DNA from 2 places in the Streptomyces sp. NPDC088554 genome. Region 1 is predicted to be linked to the other one. Evidence: riboswitches for the same ligand, from Rfam matches in the RefSeq annotation. Region 1 holds a riboswitch; the other holds the start of a gene.
What was found. A riboswitch is a leader RNA that binds a small molecule or an ion and turns the genes downstream of it on or off. The one in region 1 is predicted to bind cyclic di-AMP.
Positions count from the first base shown of each region.

Region 2: another riboswitch for cyclic di-AMP. It lies ahead of ACIP8W_RS10645 (C40 family peptidase); the one in region 1 lies ahead of ACIP8W_RS20715 (transglycosylase family protein).

Region 1 covers NZ_JBIVMF010000017.1:18,026-30,646, forward strand. Annotated here, with positions in the region: gene ACIP8W_RS20670 (C-terminal binding protein) at 1-444, shown strand, start outside; gene ACIP8W_RS20675 (alpha/beta hydrolase family protein) at 462-1,691, opposite strand; gene ACIP8W_RS20680 (hypothetical protein) at 1,973-2,623, shown strand; gene ACIP8W_RS20685 (protein kinase) at 2,620-4,155, shown strand; gene ACIP8W_RS20690 (GtrA family protein) at 4,261-4,707, shown strand; gene ACIP8W_RS20695 (SurA N-terminal domain-containing protein) at 4,806-5,465, shown strand; gene ACIP8W_RS20700 (nucleoside triphosphate pyrophosphohydrolase) at 5,503-6,522, shown strand; gene ACIP8W_RS20705 (cytochrome P450) at 6,569-7,900, shown strand; gene ACIP8W_RS20710 (transglycosylase family protein) at 8,080-8,913, shown strand; cyclic di-AMP (ydaO/yuaA leader) riboswitch at 9,330-9,502, shown strand; gene ACIP8W_RS20715 (transglycosylase family protein) at 9,509-10,252, shown strand; gene eno (phosphopyruvate hydratase) at 10,485-11,777, shown strand; gene ACIP8W_RS20725 (septum formation initiator family protein) at 12,000-12,491, shown strand; gene ACIP8W_RS20730 (DUF501 domain-containing protein) at 12,530-12,621, shown strand, end outside.
Region 2 covers NZ_JBIVMF010000007.1:58,011-65,365, forward strand. Annotated here, with positions in the region: gene bioD (dethiobiotin synthase) at 1-510, opposite strand, end outside; gene ACIP8W_RS10625 (adenosylmethionine--8-amino-7-oxononanoate transaminase) at 512-1,801, opposite strand; gene bioB (biotin synthase BioB) at 1,794-2,957, opposite strand; gene ACIP8W_RS10635 (8-amino-7-oxononanoate synthase) at 3,106-4,353, shown strand; gene ACIP8W_RS10640 (ATP-binding protein) at 4,757-5,197, shown strand; gene ACIP8W_RS10645 (C40 family peptidase) at 5,374-5,847, opposite strand; cyclic di-AMP (ydaO/yuaA leader) riboswitch at 5,850-6,053, opposite strand; gene ACIP8W_RS10650 (hypothetical protein) at 6,372-6,677, opposite strand; gene ACIP8W_RS10655 (ATP-dependent Clp protease proteolytic subunit) at 6,685-7,308, opposite strand.

The DNA.
Region 1 (12,621 bases):
ACCGCCGAGGAGTACGGAGTGACCCTCGTCGACGCCGAAACCCTCTTCCGGGAGGCCGACTTCGTCTCCGTACACGTACCGCTGACCGACGCGACGGCCGGGATGGTCGGCGCCGAGGCGTTCGCGCTGATGAAGCCGACCGCCTATGTGGTCAACACCGCCCGTGGCCCGGTGATCGACCAGGACGCGCTGGTGGCGGCGGTCCGGTCGGGGCGGATCGCGGGCGCCGGTCTCGACGTGTTCGAGAGCGAGCCGCTGCCGGCGGACCACCCGCTGCGCGGGATGGACAACGTCCTGCTGTCGCCGCACTGCGCCTGGTACTCGGAGGACTCCGAGGAGGAGATACGGACCAAGGCGGCGCGGAACGTCGTCGAGGTCCTCCGGGGCGAGCCGTTGACGTACCACGTCAACCGCGAGGTCGTCCCGCACACCCGCCGCCGGTGACCAGCGCCGTCAGGCTCTCAGCCGAGGAAACGCATCTCCGGGTAGGCGCCCGTCGGCCCTTCGAGGATCCGCGCGCGGCGCCCCCGCAGATGCAGGTCGAAGTAGGCGCGCAGGAAGCGCCGCTGGATCGCGATGCTCCGTGCGCTGTCCAGCGGTCCGATGACCTCGGCCAGCTGCTCGGCGGTGCCGCCGAGGCGGTCGAGGGCCTGCGGCAGGAACGCCTCGTAGTCGGTGTACGAGAAGTGCCGCGACCCGGTCAGCAGGAGCATCCGGCGCCAGCCGCGCAATTTCGGCCACGCCGCCGTCCAGTTGTCGTTGGTCGCGGCGTCCTCACCGATCAGCAGGAACGGACCGGGTACGCCCTTCGTCAGGGCCGGGCCGAACAGATGGCCGTCGAGATTGGCGCCCGCCAGGAACGGCATCCCCTCCGCCATCGCCGCCGCGGCCGTCGCCCCGCCCAGCGAGTGGCCGAACAGGGCGGTCCTGGACAGGTCGAGCAGCTCGCCGAGGCGGGCCGGAAGCGGGTTGCCCCGGGCCCGTACCCGCCGGGACAGCTCCTCCCGTACGAAACGGGTGTCGGCCACCCGGACGTCGACCGCCTTGTCGATGACCTCCGTCATGTTCGCCTCGGTGAGCTCCGGCATCCGGTGTGTCGTGACCCGGCCGCCGGGGAACTCGACCACGCCCGCGTCATAGGTGTGGTCGATGGTGACCACGACGTACCCATGGCTGACGAGATCCTCGACCAGCGCGGTGCTGGACGCGCGGTACTGCCCGTGCCCGTGGGAGTAGAGGATCACCGGCAGCCGGCCACCGGAGAGATCGGCGGGCGCGCCGGTACGGGCGTGGGTGGGCGGCAGGGTGACATAGCCGTCGAGGAGATAGCCCGTCCGCTGGAAGACCTCGGCCGCCTTCGGATCCATCCACGGCGCCCTGGGCAGCCCGGCGCCCCGGAGGGCGGGGTACCAGATCTGGACCATCAGCTCCCGTACGGGCACGGACCCGACCCAGGGATCCCGTCGCGAGCGGTCCGTGAGGTGCAGGGTCACGGTCCCGAGGGCGTGCGGCCCGGTCGGCCGGGGGAGGGCGAGCCGCACGGGGGCGGGGGCGCTGCCGCTCGGGGTGGCCGCCGCGGCGGTCGTGGCTCCCGCTCCCGCTCCGGTGAGCGCGAGACCGGCGGCGAGCGCGGTGCCCGTGGCCATCACCCGCCGCCTGCTGGGAGCGGAGGGACGGGCGAGGTGCGGCATGGTGTCTCCTTCACGGTCGTACGTACGGACGGGGAGGCGAAGGTTGCGGGGCCGCACCGCCGAGTGGTGGGGCGGCCTACCGAAAAACTAACGGCCTTACCGGAGCGGGGTTGTTGTGATTCCTCATCCCTTTCGCTGACATTTGTCACTCAAGCGCACGGCCGGGCCCGCCGCCCGACGTGACCGGCGGACGCGCGCATGACCGGCAACCCGGCGCGGGCTGTCGGTCACGGTGTATACGCTCAAGCCTCAGGCGTTCCCCAGGCATCCCAGGAGCAGCAATGCACGGCCATGGCCATGTGCCGCCGCCGCAGCCCCCGCAGCCCCCGCAGCCCCCGCAGCCCCCACCGCAGCCGCGGCGACAGCGGCCGGGCGGGAGCGGAGCGGCGGTGCTCGGACTGCGGGTGCTCTTCTGTCTGCTGACCCTGGTCAGTTGCGGACTGCTGGCCTGGGCCGCGCTGTTGCGGCTCGCGATCGTCACGGGCCGCACACTGCACTGGACGCTGTTCGTGCTGGCCGTGGCGTTCACGGTGGGCTGTATGGCCGTCCTGGGGATGGAACCGGACACGGCCGAGGCCACGCCGAATGTGGTGATCGCCACCCTGCTGCTGCTTCTGCTGGACGTCGCCGTGCTGGTCTTCTATCTGTACGCGGAGATACGGCACTTCGCCGCTCTTTCCCGTCAACTCCCGCCGATGACACCACAGTTCGGCTACGGCTATCCGGGGCCGCAGCCGCAGCCGCAACAGCATCCGCAACAACAGCAGCCGCAGCCGCAGCCGCAGCCGCAGCGACACACTCCGCCGCCGCAGCACCTCGTCGCACCGCCGATACCGTCCACCCCGCCCGCGCCCCGCCCCCGGATCGACCAGGTGCGCGCCGAGCTGGACGACCTCAGCGACCTCCTGAGAAACCAGCGGGAAGGCCGGTGAACGGACGCGTCATCGGGGGCCGTTACGAGCTGTCCGCCCTCATCGGCCAGGGCGGCATGGGCCAGGTCTGGACCGCGTACGACCAGCGCCTCGACCGGCGCGTCGCCGTGAAGCTGCTGCGGCCCGACCGGATGGCCGCGGCCACGGCGGCCGAGGAGATGCGCCGACGTTTCGTCCGCGAGTGCCGGGTCACCGCCCAGGTCGACCACCCCGGACTGGTCACCGTCCATGACGCGGGCAGCGACGGCGAGGACCTCTACCTCGTCATGCAGTACGTCGAGGGCGCCGACCTCGCCGACCATCTGGCCGAGCACGACCCGTACCCCTGGCAGTGGGCCGTCGCGGTCGCCGCGCAGCTCTGCGGTGTCCTCGCCGCCGTACACGCCGTGCCGATCGTCCACCGCGACCTCAAGCCGCGCAACGTCATGGTCAAGCCGGACGGCACGATCACCGTCCTCGACCTCGGGGTCGCCTCCGTCATCGACACCGACACCACCCGCCTCACCCACACCGGTTCGCCCATCGGCAGCCCCGCCTATATGGCCCCCGAACAGGCGATGGGCAGCGCGGTCGGCCCGTACACCGATCTGTACGCGCTCGGCGTGCTCCTCCACGAACTGCTCAGCGGCAGCGTCCCGTTCGAGGGCTCCACCGCCCTCGGGGTGCTGCACCGCCATCTGTACGAGCAGCCCCCGCCCCTGCGCGGAGTGCGGCCCGAGGTCCCCGAACCGCTGGAGGCGCTCGTGCTGGGACTGCTCTCCAAGGACCCGTTGCACCGCCCCTCCGGAGCGCGGGAGGTGTACGAGCGGCTCGCTCCGCTGCTGCCCCGGCACCCCGTCCCCGCGACCGGCCCGCTCGACCCGACCCGGCCCTTCATCCGCCCGCACGCGCCCTGGCCCGACCGGGTCGCCACCCCGCCGGCGGCGCCCCCGCCCGTACCGCCGCATCCACCGGTCCCGGCGCGCCGGCCCGATGTGGCGGCCGCCGTCGACGAGGCCAAGCGGCTCCTCGGCGAGGGCAGCATCACCCAGGCCGTGGACATCCTCGGCGCGATCCTCCCGGCCGCCGCCGCCGAGCACGGCGAGCACTCCCCGGTCGTCCGCATCCTGCGCAAGCAGTACGCGTCGACGCTCATGGACGACGGCCAGTACCGCCGCGCCCTGCCCGAGCTGCGCCGTCTCGCCGACGACCGGTCGGCCGAGGCGGGTCCGGGCGATCCGCAGACGCTCGGCTTCCGCTACGACGCCGCGCAGTGTCTGGAGCAGCTCGGCGAGGCCGCCGCCGCGCTGACGGAGTACCGCGCGGTCCTCCCGCACCACGAGAACGCGCGCGGGCCCGGCACCGACCCGGGGCGCGCCTTCGACATCCGGCAGCGCGTCGGCAATCTGCTGCTCGTGCTGGGCGACCACACGGGCGCCCGGCAGCACTTCCAGAACCTGCTGTGGGACACGGAGCGGGTCTACGGTCCGTACCACCCGCTCCCGGCGGAGATCCGCCGCGTGCTCGACCGCCGGCAGCAGTTCAGGGGGTGAGACGGGAGGGGCCGGGCGTTCCGGGGCGGACGGGAGCGGCTGTGCCACACTCCTGAGGACCGGTGCGGGCGCGCCGGGCGGAGCCGGGCAGGGAGGTGCGAGCGGATGACGGTCCGGGTCCAGCTGATCAGATTCGCCCTGGTCGGGCTGGTCAACACCGGCACGTACTACGCCTGCTACCTGTTCTTCCTCCAGCGGCTGCCGTACGTCGTGTCGCATGTCCTGGCGTTCGCGCTGAGCATGACGGGGTCGTTCTTCCTGAACAGCCGCTTCACCTACCGGACCCGTCCGACCTGGCGGAAGTTCCTGCTCTTCCCGCTGACCAACGCGGCGAACTTCGTGATCACCACCAGTGGCGTCTATCTGATGGTCGACGTGGCGCACCTCAGCAGCCGCTACTCCCCGTTGGTCACCGCGGCGGCGGCCATCCCCGTCACCTTCGCGCTCTCCCGGACGATCATGCTCCGCCCGGACCGGGGGAAGAGCGGGGACGGGGCTCCGGACGGGCCCCGGGACAGCGGTCAGGAGCTGCGTACCCCAATCTCCCCGTGAATCGTTGGTCGAAGCAGTGGCCCGCGCCACCTCCACTGCCTAACATCGATCACCGCAAGGTCTTGTGCATCGCCGCACAATCACGCCGGGAGGCCCCTTTGCAACGCCGCCGTCGCACCGTGCTCGCCGTCTCCGCCGCGCTTCTCGCCGCGGCCCCCCTTCTCACCGCCTGCGGCAACGACTCCCACCCCGGGGCGGCGGCCGTCATCGACGGGCAGCGGATCGAGGTGGCCACGCTCCAGTCGCAGGTACGGGAGGTACGGGAGGCCCAGCTCGCCGCCCCGGAACCCGTCCGGCTCATCGAGAACACCGAGCGGCTCAACCTGGCCAAGCTGAACGGCATGATCTTCGACCGGGTCCTGACGCGGTCCGCCGCCGATGCCGGGGTGAAGATCACCCGCAAGGAGATCCAGACGGCCCGGCAGCAGGCCGCCGCGCAGTCGGGCGGGGCGGCGCGGTTCGCCGAGACGGCGCTCCAGCAGGGCGGGCTGGCCCCCGGCCAGATCGACTCGGCGGTCCGCCGCGAGGTGCTGCTGAACAAGCTGGCGATGGCGCTCGGCGCGGACACGATGACACCGCACGGCCAGCAGAAGGTCCTCGCCGAGCTGGTCGCGACGTCCAAGAAGCTCCGCGTGGACGTCAACCCGCGCTACGGCAGCTGGGACGACGCGGAGGTCAAGCTCGTCGGGGCCAAGACCCCGTGGATCACGCAGCTCACCCAGGAGACCCCCGCGCAGCAGCCACCGTCCGGCATCTGAGGTACGCGGCCCGGTGGGGCGGAGGTAGGTTCGACCGGTGACTCACGAAGCTCCCGCCGCCCCCGGCCGTATCGTCCTGCTGACCGCGAGCCACCGGGTCGCGCCCGGACTGCTGTCCTGGCCGGCCTGGCAGACGCTGCACGCCGCCGACCGGGTGCTCTGCGCCGACGCGGGCCACCCGCAGCTGCCGTATCTGCGCGAGGCCGGAATCGCGGTCGAGCACGCGGCCCCGGGCGCGGGGGAGCTGGTCGCGGAGTGCGAAGGCGGCCGTACGGTCGTGGTGATCCCCTCCGCCGGGCAGGACGGGACGGACAGCGCGCTCACGGACGGCCTCGCCCGGCTGGCGGGCTCGGGCCGGACGCGGATGCCAGACCTGGAGCTGCTCCCCGGTTCGTACGACCTGCCCGGCGCCCGGCTCCTCGATCTCGTCCAGGTGATGGACCGCATCAGGAACGAGTGCCCGTGGTCGTCCACCCGGACCCACAGGGGGCTCGCCAAATACGCGATCGAGGAGGCGTACGAACTCGTCGAGGCGATCGAGGACGGCGACCGCGCCGAACTCCGCGAGGAGCTGGGGGACGTACTCCTCCAGGTCGTCTTCCACGCCCGTATCGCGGAGGAGGCGGAAGAGACGGAAGAGACGGAAGAGGGGACGGGTGAAGAAGGGGACGGGCCGTTCTCCATCGACGATGTCGCGGGGACGATCGTGGAGAAGCTGATCCACCGTCACCCCCATGTCTTCGGCGGGGAGAGCGCGCACACCCCGGAGGACGTCAAAGCGCACTGGCTCCGCACCAAGGCGGCCGAGAAGCGGCGCGACTCCGTCACCGACGGCGTCCCCCTCACCCAGCCCGCGCTGGCCCTCGCCGCCAAGCTGGCGGGCCGCGTCCGGACGGCGGGGCTGGTGGTGGACCTCCCGGTGACCGAGGGCTTCGGGTACGAACTGCTCGCGCTGGCGGTACGGGCCGAGGCGGCCGGGGCCGACCCGGAGACGGAGCTGCGCGCCGCCTCCCGCGCCTACCGGGACGCGATCCGCGCGGCCGAGGGGCACGGGTAGCGGGCGCGCGGAGGCGGGCGTACCGGGGTCGCATACTGTCGGGGGCATGCCCGACCAGTGCCCCGAGCAGCGCCCGGCCCCGCGCCCGGCCCCGCGTCCCGAACAGTGCCAGGACCGGCGTTCCGACCGGCGTTCCGCCCTGCGTCCCGTCGCCCCGGAACTCTTCACCTGGGAGTTCGCCACCGATCCGTACCCCGCGTACGCCTGGCTGCGCGAGCACGCGCCGGTGCACAGGACCGAGCTGCCGAGCGGGGTCGAGGCCTGGCTCGTGACGCGGTACGGGGACGCCCGGCAGGCGCTCGCGGACACCCGGCTCTCCAAGAACCCCACGCACCACGCGGGTCCCGCGCACACCAAGGGGAAGACGGGCATCCCGGGGGAGCGCAAGGCGGAGCTGATGACGCATCTGCTGAACATCGACCCGCCCGACCACACCCGGCTGCGGCGGCTGGTGTCCAAGGCGTTCACGCCCCGCCGGGTCGCGGTGTTCGCCCCGCGGGTACAGGAACTGACGGACCGGCTCATCGACGCCTTCGCCGCGAAGGGCGAGGCGGACCTGATCCATGATTTCGCGTTCCCGCTGCCGATCTACGCGATCTGCGATCTGCTCGGGGTGCCGCCGGAGGACCAGGACGACTTCCGCGACTGGGCGGGGATGATGATCCGACACGCGGGCGGACCGCGCGGCGGGGTCGCGCGGGCGGTGAAGAGGATGCGCGGCTATCTCGCCGAACTCATCCACCGTAAAAGAGAGAATCCGGGCGACGACCTGATCTCGGATCTGATCCGGTCGAGCGACCACGGCGAACATCTCACGGAGAATGAGGCCGCCGCGATGGCTTTCATCATCCTGTTCGCCGGTTTTGAGACCACGGTGAATCTTATCGGCAACGGCGTGTACACGCTGATTCGAAATCCGGTGCAGCGGGCCCGTCTCCAGAGTTCACTGGATGCCGGGGAAACCGGACTTCTGGCGACGGGCGTCGAGGAATTGCTCCGCTACGACGGGCCGGTGGAGATGGCGACCTGGCGGTACGCCACCGAGCCGCTGACGCTCGGCGGCCGGCGGATCGGCGCGGGCGACCCCGTGCTCGTCGTCCTCGCCGCCGCCGACCGGGATCCGGAGCGCTTCGCCGACCCCGACGCCCTCGACCTCGCCCGGCGTGACAATCAGCACCTCGGGTACGGGCACGGCATCCATTACTGTCTGGGCGCCCCGCTGGCGCGGATCGAGGGACAGACCGCGATCGGCACCCTGCTGAAGCGCCTTCCCGATGTGCGTCTTGCGGAAGATCCTGCCGATTTGCGCTGGCGTGGCGGGCTCATCATGCGTGGATTGCGCACGCTTCCGGTGCAGTTCACGCCATTGTCCGACTGACGGCGGGCCGGGCAATCCCGGTGCATTCCACAAGAATTTCCTGACAGTGCGTCAAGACTGTGACTTTCGCGTGATCTCCGCTGCATCAGCTTGTGACAAGCGTTCGAGTACCGCTACGTTCACGACGACTCGGCAGTACCACGCCGGGTCGAACCGACTGTCACACGGAAGGCGACCGCATGCGCTCCGGGAAACACCGCCGGCCCCGCCAGGCCCCTGCCCTTCTCGTCGCGGCGGGGGTGACCGGATCCGCCATCGCCATTCCGTTGCTCGGCGCCGCGAGCGCCGGCGCGGCGGACGCCACCACCTGGGACCGTGTCGCCGAGTGCGAGAGCGGCGGCCAGTGGAGCGCCAGCCTCGGCAGCGGCCACTACGGCGGCCTCCAGATGTCCCAGGAGACCTGGGACAGGTTCGGCGGCGCCGACTACGCGGCCAGCCCCGATCTGGCCAGCCGTTCGCAGCAGATAGCGGTGGCCGAGAAGGTCTTCGCGGCCCAGGGCCCGCTGGCGTGGCCCAGCTGCGCGGCGGTCTCCGGGCTGGCGAAGAGCGTCGTCTCCGGGGTGGCCGGTGGCGACCGGGGCGCCGGTACGGAGGCGGGCTCCCCGGAGGCCCCGGCGGCCACACCGGGCACCTCCGACTCCGCCGCGGGGGAGAAGGGCAAGGGCACCGAGCCCGCCCCCTCCGCCTCGCCCGCCTCCCCGGCGCCCGGCGAGGACGCCACCGACAAGGACGGCGCCAAGGGCCCCACCGGGGACAAGGCCGCCGACAGCGCCCCCGCCAAGGGCAAGCACCGGGGCGCCGCCGCCAAGGAGGAGGCAGGCCCGGAGGCCCCGGCCCCGGACCGCGAGCCGGACAGCCGCGCCTCGCGCGACGGAGCGGACCGCGGCACCGACAGCCTCACGGACGGCGGGGTGACGCATCCCACGGAGTCCCGGGCCGAGTCCGTCGTCGTCGGCGGCGAGACCCTGTCCGGCATCATCGGCGCCCAGAAGGTCGTCGGCGGGTGGGTCTGAGCCGGCCCGGAGACGCTCGGGGGCGGCCTTCGGGGGGACCCGCGGGCGGCCCCGGGGCGAACCCCGGATGAGCGAGGCCCCGTTGACGCCGCCCTCGGCCCCTTCCGCCCTGGCCAACGGCTCGGGCGAGGTCCGAAGTGAGGCCGTTCCGAGGGGTAGTTCAGGGTGGTGTGTCCGCTTCTGCGTAAGTGAGACAAGGGTCTCTTTGCCGTAACTGGGTACTTTTGGGCCGGCGGTTGCCCGGATCCCTCTCCCACCTGCGGAAATGACGGGAGCCTCAAGGGCGTTAAGGGCGATTTTTCCGGGATGTGCTTCTTTGATCAACCGATGGACCTGTGATTACGGTCTGAACCGCTCGCACCGCGGGCCCCGTCGACCGAAACGCCGAATCCTGCCGTCGGTCGGGGGAGCAGTCGTCGCGTAAAGCGCCGTAGGCAGGAGCGGGGGACCCAAAGGTTCGCGCCGGTCACAGGTCGTCGGGAGACGGCCGGGGCCGGCTAGGGGTGAAGCCGCGTGCGAGAGCACGCGGCCGGGCAACTCATTGGCCCGAACCCGACAGCTGACCTCGTAGGCGTCGGTGAGGAGATGCTCCATGCTGCTGTTTTCCAGCAAGGCCAGGCACCGTCGTCCGTCCAGGGCGGTCCGCTACGCCACACTCGCCGGGATCACCGGTGCCGCTGTGGCGGCCCCGCTGATCGGCGCCGCCTCCGCCTCCGCCGCCACCGCCGCCGAGTGGGACCAGGTCGCCCAGTGCGAGTCCGGCGGCAACTGGTCCATCAACACTGGTAACGGCTTCTACGGCGGCCTCCAGTTCACCAACTCCACCTGGGCCGCGTTCGGTGGCACTGCCTACGCCTCCCGCGCCGACCTGGCCTCCAAGTCCCAGCAGATAGCGGTCGCCGAGAAGGTCCTGGCGGGCCAGGGCAAGGGCGCCTGGCCGAGCTGTGGTGTGAACCTGTCCGGTGCCGCGTACAACGGCGGCTCCGCGAGCGGGGGCTCCGGCGACTCCAGCAGCTCCAGCAACTCCGGTACGTCGAAGCGGCAGGCCGCCCCGCAGCAGCAGGCCGCTCCCCAGCAGCAGGCCGCCCCGCAGCAGCGGGCCCAGCCCCAGCAGCGGTCGGCCCGTACCGAGGCCCAGCCCGCCTCGCGCGGCGAGAGCCGTACCTTCACGATCAAGAAGGGCGACGGCGAGTACAAGGTCAAGTCCGGCGACACCCTCTCCAGGATCGCCACGGCCCACAAGGTCGAGGGCGGCTGGGAGAAGATCTTCGAGCTGAACAAGGACATCGTCCGCGACGCCGATGTGATCTACCCCGGCCAGCGGCTCCACCTGAGCTGACCGGCCCACAGACGGCCCCGGTCCGGCGCGCGACCCCCGTGCGCGCCGGACCGGGGCTTCGGCGGTGGTCGGGAGATGCGGGGCGTATCCGGGCGTACGGGGTGACCGGCGCAAAAGGTGCTCTTTTCGTCTTAGGGGGCGGGCACCGGCCGACCGGCGAGCCCGATCCGGTTAGGCTCATGTCGCAAGGCCACAGAGACCCTGCACTTCAAGCGTCACATCCCAGAAGGAGATGCTCGTGCCGTCCATCGACGTCGTCGTAGCCCGGGAAATCCTCGACTCCCGAGGCAACCCCACGGTCGAGGTCGAGGTCGGCCTCGACGACGGCAGCACCGGTCGTGCTGCTGTCCCCTCCGGTGCGTCCACCGGTGCGTTCGAGGCCGTCGAACTCCGCGACGGAGACCCCAAGCGCTACCTGGGCAAGGGTGTGGAGAAGGCCGTCCTCGCCGTGATCGAGCAGCTCGGTCCCGAGCTGGTCGGGTACGACGCCACCGAGCAGCGCCTGATCGACCAGGCGATGATCGACCTGGACGCCACGGAGAACAAGGGCTCGCTGGGCGCCAACGCCATCCTCGGCGTCTCCCTGGCCGTGGCGCACGCCGCCTCCGAGGCCTCGGACCTCCCGCTCTTCCGCTACCTGGGCGGCCCGAACGCGCATCTGCTGCCCGTTCCGATGATGAACATCCTGAACGGCGGCTCGCACGCCGACTCGAATGTCGACATCCAGGAATTCATGATCGCCCCGATCGGCGCGGAGTCCTTCTCCGAGGCGCTGCGCTGGGGTGCCGAGGTCTACCACACCCTCAAGAAGGTCCTGAAGCAGAAGGGCCTGTCCACCGGCCTCGGCGACGAGGGCGGCTTCGCCCCGAACCTGGAGTCCAACCGCGCCGCGCTCGACCTGATCCTCGAAGCGATCAAGGAGGCCGGTTACGTCCCCGGCCGCGACATCGCGCTCGCGCTCGACGTCGCCGCGTCCGAGTTCTACAAGGACGGCGCGTACGAGTTCGAGGGCAAGTCCCGCTCGGCCGCCGAGATGACCGAGTACTACGAGGAGCTGGTCTCCGCGTACCCGCTCGTCTCCATCGAGGACCCGCTGTACGAGGACGACTGGGCCGGCTGGAAGGTCATCACCGACAAGCTGGGCTCCAAGGTCCAGATCGTCGGCGACGACCTCTTCGTCACCAACCCGGAGCGCCTCGCGCGCGGCATCGAGGAGGGCTCCGCCAACGCCCTGCTCGTCAAGGTCAACCAGATCGGTTCGCTGACGGAGACCCTGGACGCCGTCGAGCTGGCCCAGCGCAACGGCTTCAAGTGCATGATGTCCCACCGCTCGGGCGAGACCGAGGACGTCACCATCGCCGACCTCGCCGTCGCGGTGAACTGCGGCCAGATCAAGACCGGCGCCCCGGCCCGCTCGGACCGCGTCGCCAAGTACAACCAGCTGCTGCGCATCGAGGAGATCCTCGACGACGCGGCGGTGTACGCGGGCCGCAGCGCGTTCCCGAGGTTTCGCTCCGCGAACTGACCGGGGGATGCGCTCCGCGAACTGACCGGGGGATGCGCTCTGCGAACTGACCGGGGGATGCGCTCCGCGAACTGACCGGGGATGCGCTCCGCCTGAGCCCGAACCCGATCCTGATCCCGAATCAGGTCCCGGGCGCGGATGACCAGCCCGTCGTCCGTACGTCCCCGGCCGCGGTCCCGTACCGTGTCCGGGGACGTACGCACGTAACAGGGGAGGCGAGCGATGGCCGGGAACCGGGACCGGTTCTCCACCGCGACCAGGCTGCGGGTGCTCGGCGAGCAGACCGCCGCCCGTGTCTACCGCTCGCAGAACCGCAGGCAGGACCGGCGATCCCGGCTCACCGGCCGGGCCGCGTTCCTCGCCCTGGTCGTCTGCACGCTGGTGGTGGCGCTCGCGTATCCGATGCGGCAGTACGTATCGCAGCGGAACGAGATCGCCGACCAGCGGCGGCTGACCCACGAGGCGCGGCAGCGCGTCGAGGAGTTGCGCGACGAGAAGGCGCGGCTCCAGGACGACGCCTATGTGCAGCGGCTGGCCCGCGAGCATCTGCACTTCGTGATGCCGGGCGAGACGGGCTATATCGTGATCGACCCGGAGGCCACGAAGCAGCGGCGGGAGGACCGGGGGGCGGCGGACCGTCCCTGGTACTCCAATGTCCTGGACGGCGTGGACGCCGCCGACGCCGCGAACGGATCCGACCGATCCGCCGGATAACACCCGACCACCGTTGACAGCAGAACAGCAAGGCAGGCATGGACACGCCCCCTCCGCAGACCGTACGCACCGAGCCCACCGAGGCGGACGTCGCGGCTTTCAAGGAACAGCTCGGCCGGCCGCCGCGCGG
Region 2 (7,355 bases), on a different contig from region 1:
GCCGATCACCACGCCGAGGAGCGCCAGCGACCGGGCGCGCAGGGCCTCGGCGGTGAGCGCGGTCGCGTTGAGGGTGCCGAGTCCGGCGGGGGCCACCACCAGGACCGGCGCCGCCAGCAGCCGCGCGGCGTCCGCGAGGGTGGCACCGGTGTCGTCGAACCGTACGAGCAGCCCGCCCGCTCCCTCGACCAGCACCAGATCGTGTTCGGCGGCCAGCTTCCCGGCGGCGTCCGCGATCTCCTCGGGTCCCACCGGCGCGGCCCCGGCCCGCCGCGCCGCCGTCGCGGGCGCCAACGGGTCGGGGAACCGGGCGAGTTCGACGGCGGTCACCGGACCGGCCAGCCGCGCGGCTTCCGCCGCGTCCCCGGGCTCGCCGGGGGCCAGCCCGGTCTGGGCGGGTTTGAGCACGGCGACGCTGCGGCCCCCGGCCAGCGCCGTCGCGGCGAGCGCCGCCGTGACGACGGTCTTGCCGATCTCCGTACCGGTGCCCGTGACCACGATGACCGGCATCTCAGCCCTCCCTCGACGCGGCGACGACCGCGCGGCAGATGGCGGCGAGATCGTCGTCGCCCGTCACATACGGTGGCATCGTGTAGACGAGGTCGCGGAACGGCCGCAGCCAGACGCCCTCGCGCACCGCCGCCGCGGTCGCGGCCGCCATGTCCACCTCGTGGTCGAGCTGGACGACGCCGATGGCGCCCAGGACCCGGACCTCCCGTACCCCCGGCAGACCGGCGGCCTCGGCGAGCCCCCGGGACAGGCCACCGGATATCCGCTCGATCTCCCGCGCCCAGTCCTGGTCGAGCAGCAGGTCGATCGAGGCGCAGGCGACCGCGGCGGCCAGCGGATTGCCCATGAAGGTCGGCCCGTGCGCGAGGACGGGGACCTCGCCCCGGGAGATGCCGTCCGCGACCCGCGAGGTGCACAGCGTCGCCGCCATACTGAGATAACCGCCGGTCAGGGCCTTGCCGATACACATCACATCGGGCGCCACCGCCGCGTGCTCCGCCGCGAACAGGGTGCCCGTACGGCCGAAGCCGGTGGCGATCTCGTCGAAGATCAGCAGGACGCCGTACGCGTCGCACGCCTCGCGCAGGACCCGCAGATACGCGGGGGAGTGGAAGCGCATGCCGCCCGCGCCCTGGACCACCGGCTCGACCACGACCGCCGCGAGTTCGTCGGCGTGCCGGGCTATCAGGGCGCGCAGCCCGTCCGCGTACGTCTCCTCGTACGCGACCGGCGGCGCGTCCGCGAAGATCTGGCGCGGCAGCACCCCCGACCACAGGTCGTGCATCCCGCCGTCCGGGTCGCACACCGACATCGGCTGCCAGGTGTCGCCGTGGTAGCCGCCGCGCCAGGTCAGCAGCCGCTGCTTGGCGGGGCGGCCGACCGAGCGCCAGTACTGGAGGCACATCTTGACCGCGACCTCGACGGAGACCGAGCCCGAGTCGGAGAGGAAGACATGGCGCAGCGGCTCGGGGGTGATCTCGACGAGCCGGGCCGCGAGCCGTACGGCGGGCTCATGGGTGAGCCCGCCGAACATCACATGGCTCATCCGGCCGAGCTGGTCGGTCGCCGCCTCGTTGAGCACCGGGTGGTTGTAGCCGTGGACCGCCGACCACCAGGACGACATGCCGTCGATCAACTCGCGGTGTCCGTGGGCGGGTTCGGCCAGCCGCAGCCGTACCCCGGACGCGGACTCGACGACCAGCGGTTCGGCGCGGCCCGGCATGGGCCCGTACGGATGCCAGACATGGGCCCGGTCCAGGGCCAGCAGTCCGGCGGTGGCCCGCTCAGGCATTGGGGGCGAGATCGGTGCCGGCGCCGCGCCGGCGTACGGAGACCAGGTCCGTACGGGGGGAGGGAAGCTCGGCGGCGACGGGCTCGGCCGGTGCGGATTCGGCCGGTACGGGCTCCGCGTCGGCGCAGCCACCGCCGCCTCCGCACCCGCCGGCCCGGTGCTCGGGCAGCGTCGTGGTGTCCGCGCCCTCCACCTCGAAACCGGCGTCCGCGATCATGTCCAGGTCGGCCCGGCCCTCCTGGCCCTCGCTGGTGAGGTAGTCGCCGAGGAAGATCGAGTTGACCAGGTGGAGGGCGAGCGGCTGCATCGAGCGCAGATGCACCTCACGGCCGCCCGCGAGCCTGACCTCGATGTCCGGGCAGACGAACCGCGTCATCGCGAGGATCCGCAGACAGCGCTGCGGGGTGAGGTTCCACTCCTTGGCGAGCGGTGTGCCCTCGAACGGGATCAGGAAGTTGACCGGCACCGAGTCCGGGTCCAGCTCGCGCAGCGAGAAGACCACGTCGACCAGGTCCGCGTCGCTCTCGCCCATGCCCGCGATCAGCCCCGAGCAGGCGGAGAGCCCGGCGGCCTGCGCCTGACGCACGGTGTCGACGCGGTCGTCGTAGGTGTGGGTGGTGGTGATGGCGCCGTAGGTCGCCTCGGAGGTGTTGAGATTGTGGTTGTACGCGTCGGCGCCCGCGGCCCGCAACCGCTCCGCCTGCCCGTTCGAGAGCAGCCCGAGACAGGCGCAGACCTCGACGCCCTCGTTCTCCTCCTTGATCGCCTCGATGGTCCGCGAGACCCGGTCGACGTCCCGGTCCGTCGGCCCCCGGCCGCTCGCGACCAGACAGACCCGCTTCGCCCCGCCCGCCACTCCGGCGGCGGCGGCCTTCGACGCCTCGTCGGGCTTCAGCCAGGTGTACTTGAGGATCCCTGCCGTGGAACCGAGCCGCTGCGAGCAGTACGAGCAGTCCTCGGGGCACAGGCCCGACTTCAGATTGACCAGATAGTTCAGCTTCACCCGCCGCCCGAACCACTGACGGCGCACCTTCCCGGCAGCGGCCACCACGTCGAGCAACTCGTCGTCGGAGGTCGCCAGCACGGCGAGCGCTTCTTCGCGGGTCGGCAGCTCACGCCGCAGACCCTTTTCCACCAGTGTGCTCAGCAGGTCCATGCTGCCGATCCTGACTCACGGGGGACCCCGGGGCAAAGGAGGAACCCCACAAGACCGCTCGATCGAGGTGTGTGCATGGCCACACTTCGACCGGGCTGGTCCACGGTTAAGGTCTGTGCGCTGCCTACAAAACCAAAGGACCGGGCCCATGGAGCAGGATCCCCCCGACCCGACTTCTCCCGACGGGTTTTCCCCCAACAGGGCTTCCGCCAAAGGGACTTCTGGCAACGGGACTTCTCCCGACCGGACCGCGCCCGGCTGGTCGCCCTTCGACTGGACCGACGAGGAGGTGCGCCACCGCGAGCGGTCCGGTCTGGTCCGTACGATCCGGCCGCGCCCGGCCGATTCCGGTCTGCTGGATCTGGCGGGCAACGACTATCTGGGCCTGACCCGGCATCCCGCCGTGACCGGCGCCGCGGCGGACGCGGCCCGCCGCTGGGGCGCGGGCGCCACCGGTTCCCGGCTGGTCACGGGCAGCACCGAGCTGCACGCGGAGCTGGAGCGCGAACTCGCCGCGTTCTGCGGCTTCGAGGCGGCGCTCGTCCTGTCGTCCGGTTACGCGGCCAACCTCGCGGCCCTCACCGCGCTCACGGCCCGGGGCTCGCTGCTGGTGTCCGACGCGGGCAACCACGCCTCGATCGTGGACGGTTGCCGGCTCTCCCGGGCCGAGACCGTCGTCGTACCGCACGCGGATCCGGACGCCGTCGCCAAGGCCCTCGACGCGCACGCCGGGCGGCGGGCGCTGGTGGTGAGCGACGCGGTGTTCTCGGTGGACGGCGACGCGGCGCCGCTGGCGCAGCTGGCCGGGGTCTGCCGTCCCCGGGGCGCGGCGCTCCTCGTCGACGACGCGCACGGCCTCGGGGTGCTCGGCGCGGGCGGCCGGGGCACGCTCGACGCGGCCGGGCTCGCGGGGGCGCCCGGGGTGGTGGCCACGCTCACCCTCTCCAAGGCCCTGGGCAGCCAGGGCGGCGCGATCCTCGGCCCGGCGCGGGTCATCGGCCATCTGGCCAACACCGCGCGGACGTTCATCTTCGACACCGGGCTGGCCCCGGCCGCCGTGGGCGGCGCGCTGGCGGCGTTGCGGCTGCTGCGCGGGGAGCCCGCGCGGGCTCTGCGGGCGCGGGAGGTCGCCGCCGCGCTGCACCGGCTGCTGACCGGGGCGGGGCTGACCGCCGTACGGCCGGACGCCGCCGTGGTCTCCGTACAGGCGCCGTCGCCGGAGGCGGCCGTGCGCTGGGCGGCGGACTGCCGGGCGGCGGGGCTGGCCGTGGGGTGCTTCCGGCCGCCGTCGGTGCCGGACGGGATCTCCCGGATCCGGCTGACCGCGCGTGCCGATCTGACGGATGACCAGATCGGCACGGCGGTACGTACGGTGGTGGCGGCCGCCCCACGGTGAGCCGGGGCGGTGGGGCGGCAGCGGCCGGGGTGGTCCGGCCGCCGGTCGCTCCCGTACTCCGGTGGCGGCCCGCGCCGTCTGCACCGGGCCCGCGTCGACGGACCGCTGGAATATGCCATGGACCGCCGGAATATGCCGCATGGCCGGATCCTCATCTCCGGATTTCTCCGTCACGCTTGTCCCCCCCGGGCGTCGCGGCGGAGAAGATGTCTTTCCGGCGGCCAAATACGGTCTCGCGTTGCAGAGTTCACCGCTTCGAGCGACAGATATATGCAGATCTCGATGGATCGGGCTGTGCCCGGCGCGATCGGTGGCAGTGTGTCGCGAAGCACAGTCCGAGCCGGCCGCGCAGTCATCCGCTCTCTGTCGGAGTGCGGTCCGGTGGGAAAGGGACGGCATCGTCATGGCAGACCATCAGGAAGCATCCATCACCCTGCCGAGCGATCCCGCGTCGGTACCGACGGCGCGAAGATATGTCGCGGACCTCCTGGCCGAGTGGGGGCTGCCCGGCGAGGCGGACATGGCGGACACGGTCCGGCTCATCGTCTCCGAGCTGGTCACCAACGCCGTCCAGCACACCTTCGGCCGGTCTCCCACCTTCACGGTGGAGGTCCGGCTGGAGCGCGAGGAACTGCTGCGGCTGGGGGTGACCGACAGCCATCCGCGGTGGCCGCAGCGGCTGCCGGCGGCCGTCCAGCAGGACAACGGCCGGGGGATGGTCATCATCCGCTCGCTGACCGCCGAACACGGCGGGCGGCTGGCCATCACACCGACGCCGGAGGGCGGCAAGACGGTGTGGATCACACTGCCCTGGAGGGCGCCGACGGCTCCGGTCCGGAGCTGAGTTCATCCGTACGTACGGGGTACGGGCCCGAGGCCCCGTCAGAAGCCCCGGAGGCGGCAGGGAGCGGCCGGCCCGGCCCGGCCTGCATCCCCGCCTGGTCCCACGGTGTAGCGCGCTTTCACTCGGACGTACCCTCGGCACCCGCCCGCTCCGGGCCTACGGGCGGGGCGCGGTCGCTACTTCACCCGTCCGTACCAGACGCTCTTCGACCAGATCTTCTCCAGCCGCACCAGGGATCCGGTCTTCGGCGAGTGCCAGATCTTGCCCGCGCCGGCGTAGATGCCGACGTGGTAGACGTTGCTGCCCGAGTGGAAGAACACCAGGTCTCCCTTGCGTCGTTGGGACGACGAGACATGCTTCGTCTTGTTGTACTGCTGCTGGGCCGTGCGGGGGAGCTTCTTACCCGCTTTCTTGAACGAGTACACCGTCAGCCCCGAGCAGTCGAAGCGGGACGGTCCCGTGGCTCCGTACTTGTACGGTGAGCCCTTCTTCGACGCGGCGACCTTCAGCGCCTTCACCCCGTGCGTAGCGGCTTCGGCCTCCGACGCGGCGCCAGGCACCAGCATCGTGCTGCCTATCGCGGCGAGCGTGAGGACCGATACGGCTCCGGTCCGGGACAGCAAAGACGGGACATATGTCTGCGCAGACATGCGCAACCCTTCGTCAGCCGCCTGTGAAGGATGACCTGTCGGGTTCGGGCTGGCGAAGTTGCCCGGCCATGAGGTCCTGTCACAGACCCCGTGGCTTCACCCCAAGGGACGATCACCGTCACGTGTCATCCCGTACTGCTTGGGTCCTCCACTCCTGCCGATCCACTCCTGTCGACTCAGTCATCCGGATACAGCGGCAGGACTCGGCGTCCGTCCGGACCGCCCCGCCGTGGGTGGCGGGGGCTTGTCGTCCCAGGGATCTTGACATCAGCCGGCCGTGGATTTCCGACTGAAACGACGATATGTGAACTTACTCACGGCTGGCCCGTATGAGTGGCGAGCGGGATTTTCATACCGGTTCACGGGGGCGGGGTGAGGGCCGTACCTGCGGGGAATTCGAGGCGCGCCATACGGGTTCGGGCGCTCCGCGCAACTCGACTCCCCGTGTCTGTCCAGCGAGTTCATCCACCGATCGGGTGAGGCGTTCCCGTACGGACGCGTCCATTCGAGAGCGCCTCGCTGCCTCAAGTCCGTTCCTCGGGAGGCATGGTGACCCTCCCAGCACGCCTCTCGCCGTCGAGCACCCGGAGCGCGCGGGCCAGCGTCGCCGAGTGCAGTTCGGTCTCGCCCCGGGAGTGCATCGCCGTCAGGGCGGCGCGGAGCGCGAGCGCCTGGGCGGGCAGCGCCTGCGCGGCCCGCAGCGCGTCATAGGTGTCCGTGCCCCTGGCCGGATTGATACGGCCCAGCAGGTCGACGATCCGAAGATAGGTGTCGACAACGTCACACTCGGCGCGGGTCAGCGCGGGCAGCGGTGGCAGCTCCGGAATCATCGGCCCCTCACCGCCCGCCGGATGCCCCGCGGCTCCGGATCACATGGTCGACCAGCCCGAACGCCTGCGCCCCGGCCGCGTCGAAGACCGTGTCCCGCTCGATGGCCCCGGCGATCCGCTCCGGGCTCCGCCCGGTGTGCCGCGTCAGCATCGACGCGACCAGCGAGCGCTGCCGCGGCAGCTCCTCCGCGTGGATCAGCAGATCGGACGGCTGTCCCTGTACGCCCCGGTCGAGAGCGGGCTGCCGGAGTACGACCCGGGCGCCGGGCAGCGCCATCCGCTTGCCCGGGGTGCCGCCCGCCAGCAGGACGGCGGCGGTGGAGACCGCCTGGCCGAGAACGGTCGTCTCCACGTCGCACATGACGAGCTGCATGGTGTCGTAGATCGCGGTCATGGCGTCGATCGGACCGCCGGGGGAGTTGATGTAGACCCGGATGTCCTGATCGGGCGCGGCGTATTCGAGATGGACGAACTGCGCGATCACATCGTTGGCCGTGGTCTCGTCCACGGCGGTGCCGAGAAAGATGATCCGGTCCTCGAAGAGCTTGGAGTACGGATCGAGACTCCGGGTCCCGTGGGACGTCCGCTCGGTGAATTCGGGCAGGACGTAGCGGGCCGAAGGACGGTTCATGGGCGTACCTCTCCTCATACGGGTGCGAGCTCCGCGCACGGTTCCGC